2 regions of the Pseudoalteromonas sp. T1lg76 genome follow, and region 2 is predicted to be linked to the other one. Evidence: predicted binding sites of a transcription regulator. Region 2 holds the regulator's gene; the other holds the start of a gene.
What was found. Region 2 encodes sigma-54, which starts transcription at its own class of promoters, with help from an activator protein. Its sites were predicted from a motif close to GTTGGCACGNNNNTNGNNT; they were not measured.
Positions count from the first base shown of each region.

Region 1 (3,418 bases), on a different contig from region 2:
AAAACTGGGCAACTCTGGCCTGTGTACTGGCTTCGGGGATAAGTGCTGCGGTGCTCAAGTCCTGGCAAGTAGAATTATGGCTGGTGTTTAGTGCTCTCATCGGCATGAGCGTTGGCTATGTGCTTAGTCGCGGGAGGGTGCAATGATCACCACCATATTACTGATGGCGGCCATTACCTTTGGCAGTCGTTATTTATTTTTACACCATGCCCTGCCATTTCGGGTCGGCGCAAAAATGCAGCGTTTTTTAAGCTTTAGCGCCCCGGCCGTGCTTACCGCCATCTGGGTGCCCATAGTGGTTTTACCTGGCAATCAGTGGCAGTTGAGCTACCAGAATCCGTATCTGGTTGCGGCCCTTGTCGCCATTATTACCGCCTATAAAAGCCATAGTATCTACGCCACCACCCTGCTTTCCATGGCGGTCTTTTTTGCGCTGCGATAATACCAATTCACTTAAATAGCCAACGCAATATCTGCTCACATACTTAACAGCATTGGTATAACAAAAAAGGGGCCGTAGCCCCTTTAAAGTCTTAAAATAGTCTCGGCTTAATTACACCAAGACTTCATAGGCCAAAGGCCCGTTATTTATTCATTTAAATACTCGTCAAAGTCATCGCTGCCGAGATGCTTTCTCAGCTTGCGCTGTTCTAAATAATCGTCCAGCTTCTTTTTTACCTTGCGCTTGCGACGGTCGTTTTGATTGCGTCCCATCGCTTCATATTCATCTGCAACAAATTCGTCTTCAAACGCATCATAGGAATATGTTTTACCCACAATACACTCCAATAAATCTAAATCAGTTATCACCGCTCCCCAACTTAGGTGCGGCGAATTCAGGGCTAGGCGCCTTCGAGTGAATAAATAGCCGCTAAATCGCAAACTGGAAAGTGAGATTTTTTTATCGTTTCAATAAACATAATTGATTAATAATTATACCGCCTTAATTCGTAAGGTTATTCCACCTTGGATAGCCCGTTGTGGATCCGCCTTTGCCGCCAGGGTCCTAGGTCGGCTTTTGCCGCCATGGACCGCGGTACTAGGGTGACGCAGGAGCAGTTACCTAGCAGGCTGACAATTGAGCAAATGTTTTAATCCACGGCAAAGTTAATTTCACTAAAAGTTAGTAAAAGGCACTAAACAAGGCATTGGCAGCACACAAGATGAAATTATAACGCTATGATTTTTATCATCTTTATTAATTGGCACCGAAATTGTATTAGTCATAGCGTCAACAGAATAACAGGAATTATCACCATGAAAACCAGCACGCTAGCCATTATCTCTGCCATTAGCCTTTCTGGCACCGCCATCGCCGGGGAAGCCAATTCGCTCTCGTTTGGCTCTGAGCAATGCAACATTGAATTTAAAAACGATGTACGCATCGAGCCGCAGCGTTTACAGATCACCAATACCAATAACCAGCACCTGGTGTACAGCTCAGGTCTGCTTGAAGTCGATGGTCAACCCGTTGAGTTAAATGCCGAGCAACAACAGGCCCTGGACGATTACACAGATAAGGTACGAACCTATATGCCCGAGGTGGCTCAAATAGCCCTGGATGGCGTTAAGATCGCCGGCGTTGCCCTAGAAGAAGTCGGCGCCGCATTTGGCATCAGTCACAATGAGGCGCTGAGCGATATAGTTGAAAATATCGGCATCAATATTGAACAGACCTTCTACCAGGACGGTGCCTTTGTAATGGGCAAACAAAGCTTTGAACAATTAGGCAATGATATTGAAAGCCAGTTTGATGAGGACTTTGAACAAGCCGTAGAGCAGGCCATGGTGCAGTCTATCGGCAGTATATTTATCGCTCTGGGCTCTGAGTTATTAGGCTCAGGCGGCGACATGGATGAATTTGAGCAACGTATGGAGCGCCTTGGTGAGCAGGTCGAGCAAAGAGTTGAGCTGCAAGCCTCGCAAATAGAACAACGTGCGGATGCGCTATGCCATTCATTTAGCGAGTTGGCGCAACAAGAAGCTCAGCTGCTTAGCATGATCCCCGAATTGAAAGAGTATCAGCTGCTAAGTAACTAAGCCTTTGGCATGCCCATTGGCGTAACCTTCGCCTTACCCTTTTGCACTTGCAGGCAGAGCGCCCCTAAGCGGGCCACTGCCTTTTCTATTTCCTCGCTCCATTGCACCCCAAAACTCAGGCGTAAACACTGGCGATATTTGTCGGTGGCGCTAAAAATAGCTCCCGGAGTAATGCTGATCCCCGCCTCCAGCGCCAGGTGGAACAAGGCAACAACATCATACTGCGACGGCAGTTGCAGCCACAATACACAGCCTCCCTGTGGATTGGTCATTCGGGTGCCAGGCGGAAAATGCCGCTGCACCAAGGCCCGCATCCGCTCTTTATTGAGCGCCAGGCGCTGGCGCATCACCCGCAGATTTTTATCGTAATCGCCGCTATTCATAAATTCGTACAGGGTCCACTGATTCATCAGTGACGACGCGCAGCTCATGGCCCGCTTTAAACGCCGCGCCTGAGGCGCAAACTTGCCGGCTATCATCCAGCCCACGCGATAGCTTGGCGCGGCGGTTTTTGACAGCGACGAGCAGGTGATCACCTTGCCCTTGGTCGAATAATACTGAGCAGGTTTGGCGCCATCGGGCTCGTAGGCAAGCTCCCCATACACATCATCCTCAATTAGCACCGCACCTTGATCCTCCACTAAATGCACCAGACGTCGGCGTCGCTCCTCTGGCATTTTCGAGCCTAAGGGATTGCTAATACTGGTGGAAAAGATGCAGGCCTTAATATCATGCTCGGCAAACGCCTGCTGCAGATCTTCGACACACACCCCTTGTTGCGGGCACATGGGAATTTCTATCACCTTGAGTCCCAGACTCTCCAGCATTTCGATAATGCCAAAATAACAGGGCGACTCTATGGCCACTATATCCCCCGCCTGAGTGACACACTGCACAGCGATATGCAGCGCTTCCTGGGCACCATTGGTAATGATCAACTCATCACTGTTAACGCCGATGGCAAAATCCAGGTAACGGTTGATGATCTGCTTTTTTAGCGCCGCAAAACCATCCAGGGGGCCATAATTGATAGCCTTATGCCCGGCCACATTCATCACTCGCCGCATGGTCCGGCTCAGCACCTTATCGGTGGGGTTTACCGCCACCGGGTTGGCTATCCCCAAGGGCACCACGGCGGCACGATGCAAACTGTCAAAAACCTGCTCAATCAAGGCCTGTTTATTAACCGCTACCGGCTGGCGCGCCAGTTGAATACGACGAGGCTGATGACACTGCTCTGAGCCGGCATTAAGGTAAAAACCGGACTTTTCTCTGGCGCTGATCACCCCCTGACGTTCAAGCTCTTGATAAGCCTGCTGAACGGTGGGAATACTAATGGACAACTTTTGTGCCATAGCACGCAAAGAAGGCAGCTTTT
Region 1 covers NZ_PQCE01000037.1:23,746-27,163, forward strand. Annotated here, with positions in the region: gene C2M35_RS13595 (AzlC family ABC transporter permease) at 1-146, shown strand, start outside; gene C2M35_RS13600 (AzlD domain-containing protein) at 143-442, shown strand; gene C2M35_RS13605 (PA3496 family putative envelope integrity protein) at 589-777, opposite strand; gene C2M35_RS13610 (YggN family protein) at 1,258-2,040, shown strand; gene C2M35_RS13615 (aminotransferase-like domain-containing protein) at 2,037-3,418, opposite strand, start outside.
Region 1: C2M35_RS13610 (YggN family protein) is a predicted target of sigma-54. The motif match lies at 1,202-1,220, and genes of this name have one in related genera.

Region 2 (3,418 bases):
TAGTCTTTGACCGGTTGATCTAGGCCGGTTAAGGGCTTAAGTTCCGGCTCCCAATGTGGGTTAGGTAAAAAGCGGGCATCGAACACATAGTCGGCATTTTTTGGGATGCCGTGTTTAAAACCGAAGGATTCAAAGGTGATAAGCAGTTGCTTATCTTTTTTACCTAGTACCTTTTCTCGTATCATCTCGGCCAACTGGTGAACACTTAACTCACTGGTATCAATGATAAAGTTGGCGTGAGTGATCAACACATCCAGTAGTTGTTTTTCTTCGCGGATGGCCAAGTCTAGAGGCAGGTTTTGCATCGACAGCGGGTGCAGGCGTCGGGTTTCTGAAAAGCGTTTGATCAGGGTCTGCTCGTCACTGTCGAGGTAAAACAGTGTCGGTTGTGAAAATTCTGGTAGGTAACCTAAGATATCGCTGAATTCTTGTTCTTCTTTGGGAAGGTTACGAACGTCTATGCTGACGGCAATTTTATCGTAATTGTCGGAAACGCTGCGCACCAGGGCGGGCAATAGGTTGACCGGGATATTATCGACACAATAGTAGCCGAGATCTTCAAGTACATGCAGGGCGACGGATTTACCGGAACCGGAGCGCCCACTGACAATAATCAAATCCATTTATCCACCCCTTGCCGAGCCATATGCTGGCATTAAAGTTAAACACTCGAACTTATCAATCGAACTTCTCAGTCGCACTTTTCAGTCGAATTTTTCAATCGAACTTCCCATGTGGTGCCCTAGGCAACCATTAACTGGTACAGTTCCTGGTCACTGGTGACCGATCTTAGCTGCTTACAGAATTGTTTATCTTTAAGTTTATCAGCAATTTTCGCCAAGGTCTTGAGATGTTGATCGCATTGATCGCCTGGTACAAGCAGCGCCACAAAAATATCAACGGGGCGATTGTCGATGGCGTCAAAATTGATGGCTTCACGGTTGGTGACGATAATGGCCAGGGTATTCTCTATGCCTTCAAGGCGACCGTGTGGAATGGCAACCCCTTTCCCTATGCCAGTGCTGCCAAGCTTTTCACGAGCCAGAAGGGAATCCAGTATAGCTTGCTCACTGAGGTGGGGGATATGTTGGTGTGCTACCTGAGAGAGGTATTCCAACATTCTTTTTTTGCTATTAAAAAGGACCGCAGCCTTGCTGCAGTCCTTGGAAAAAAGTAAATCTAAGCTCATTTTAATGACGAGACAATTTCTCTTTATGTTTGATTACCTGGCGGTCTAATTTGTCAATTAAGCCATCGATCGCCGCGTACATATCCTGATGCTCTGCGGTGGCAAACAGTTCGCCGCCGTTTACATGAAGTGTTGCTTCTGCTTTTTGTGTGAGTTTCTCGATATCAAGAATAACATGCACATTATTAATGTGGTCAAAGTGACGCTCTAATTTGGCAAATTTACTATTTACATAGTTGCGAAGAGAGTCTGTGATTTCTACATGACGACCGGTAAGATTTAATTGCATAAGCATTTTCCTTCTTGTCTAACGTCTATATCAAGCTTTTACGTTGATTTGACGGTGGTATGGCCAACGATTCACGATATTTTGCAATCGTTCGTCGAGCCACTTTGATTCCTTGCTCTGCTAGTATGTCGGTAATCTTGCTATCGCTTAACGGTTTTACAGGATTTTCCGCGGCTACTAGCTTTTTGATCAATGCTCTAATCGCTGTGGATGAGCATTCACCTCCATTCTCGGTATTCACATGGCTGGAGAAAAAGTACTTTAACTCAAAGATCCCACGTGGCGTGTGCATGTATTTTTGTGTGGTAACACGAGAGATTGTTGACTCGTGCATTTCCACCATTTCTGCAACGTCGTTAAGGACCATTGGCTTCATTGCTTCTTCGCCATGTTCAAAGAATGCCTGTTGTTGCTGAACAATGCAATTAGTTACTTTAAGTAAGGTGTCATTGCGTTGCTCCAGGCTCTTTATAAACCATTTTGCCTCTTGCAAGTGAGAGCGAATAAATTGGCTGTCACTTTGTGATTTGCAGTTGCGACCCAGGGATGCGTAGTGATCGTTGACACGTATCTTCGGCATGCTGTCGGGGTTTAATTCCACCTTCCAGCGACCCTTGACCTTCTTCACCGATACATCCGGGATCACATACTCCGACTCTTCGCGCACTATGGTCGCGGCGGGCTTGGGATTCAGGCTGTGTATCAGTGTCATCACCTCTTTCAACTGGGCTTCTTTAAGCTTAGTCTTTTTCATTAAGGTGCGGTAGTCACGGTTACCAAGCAAATCAATATAATTACAAACTACCTCTTTCGTCTCGTTAAGCCAAGGGGTTTGAGGCGAAAATTGCTTGAGCTGGATCAACAAGCACTCTTGTAGTGAGCGGGCGCCAATACCAATGGGATCAAACATTTGAACTCGCTTAAGAACGGCCTCTATTTCGTCGAGTTCAATCTCTTCTTCCAGCTCATCATGGTTGATGCTTTCGAGCAAGTCCTCGGTGCTAACGGTAAGTAAGCCGTTGTCGTCGATGGCTTCGATAATCGCGGTAGCAATGGCTTCATCTATGGCGCTAAACGGGGTGAGGCGTAATTGCCACATCAGGTAATCGTGCAAGGTTTCTGTGGTTTCGCCTTGGTAAATAGACTCGTCATCGGGCATGGGCCCAGATGCAACCGGGGCGGCACTGATGTACTCGTCCCAGGATACATCCATGGGCAGCTCATCGCTGATCGAGTCATTGTTAAGGGCGTCGCTGCTTTCAACTTCGTCCTGATTGCTTGTGCTGTTATTGCTTTGAATGTCGCTATCGCTGTCGGCCGCCGAATTTTTATCGCGTGGCAGGTCACTATCGCCGTAATGCTCTTCTTCGATTTCGAGCAAGGGGTTGGCATCAAGCGCTTCTTGAATTTCTTGTTGGAGATCCAAAGTACTGAGCTGCAACAGGCGGATAGCCTGCTGCAATTGTGGGGTCATTGTTAATTGCTGGCCTAGACGCAGCTGTAATGATTGCCTCATGTACTCTAACAATCCTTTTGTGATTAAAGTCTAAACTGCTCACCTAAATACACATCGCGTACTGTTTGATCTGCTAATACCTGTTGGGGAGTTCCTGATGCGATTAGCTCGCCATGGGAGACGATATAGGCAGTTTCACATACATCTAATGTTTCGCGCACATTGTGATCGGTAATAAGAACGCCAATACCACGGTTGCGGAGGTGTTCAATGATTTTCTTAATATCTAGCACCGAAATAGGGTCAACACCAGCAAAAGGTTCGTCGAGCAGAATAAATTTCGGGTTAGCGGCGAGGGCGCGGGCAATCTCCACACGACGGCGTTCGCCGCCGGACAGGGCCATGCCTAATGACTCACGAATATGCTGAATATTAAATTCGTCCAGCAGACCTTCGAGCTCGCTTTCACGGCCGCTTTTATCCA
Region 2 covers NZ_PQCE01000034.1:81,909-85,326, forward strand. Annotated here, with positions in the region: gene rapZ (RNase adapter RapZ) at 1-623, opposite strand, end outside; gene ptsN (PTS IIA-like nitrogen regulatory protein PtsN) at 743-1,189, opposite strand; gene hpf (ribosome hibernation promoting factor) at 1,191-1,478, opposite strand; gene C2M35_RS12830 (RNA polymerase factor sigma-54) at 1,504-2,994, opposite strand; gene lptB (LPS export ABC transporter ATP-binding protein) at 3,018-3,418, opposite strand, start outside.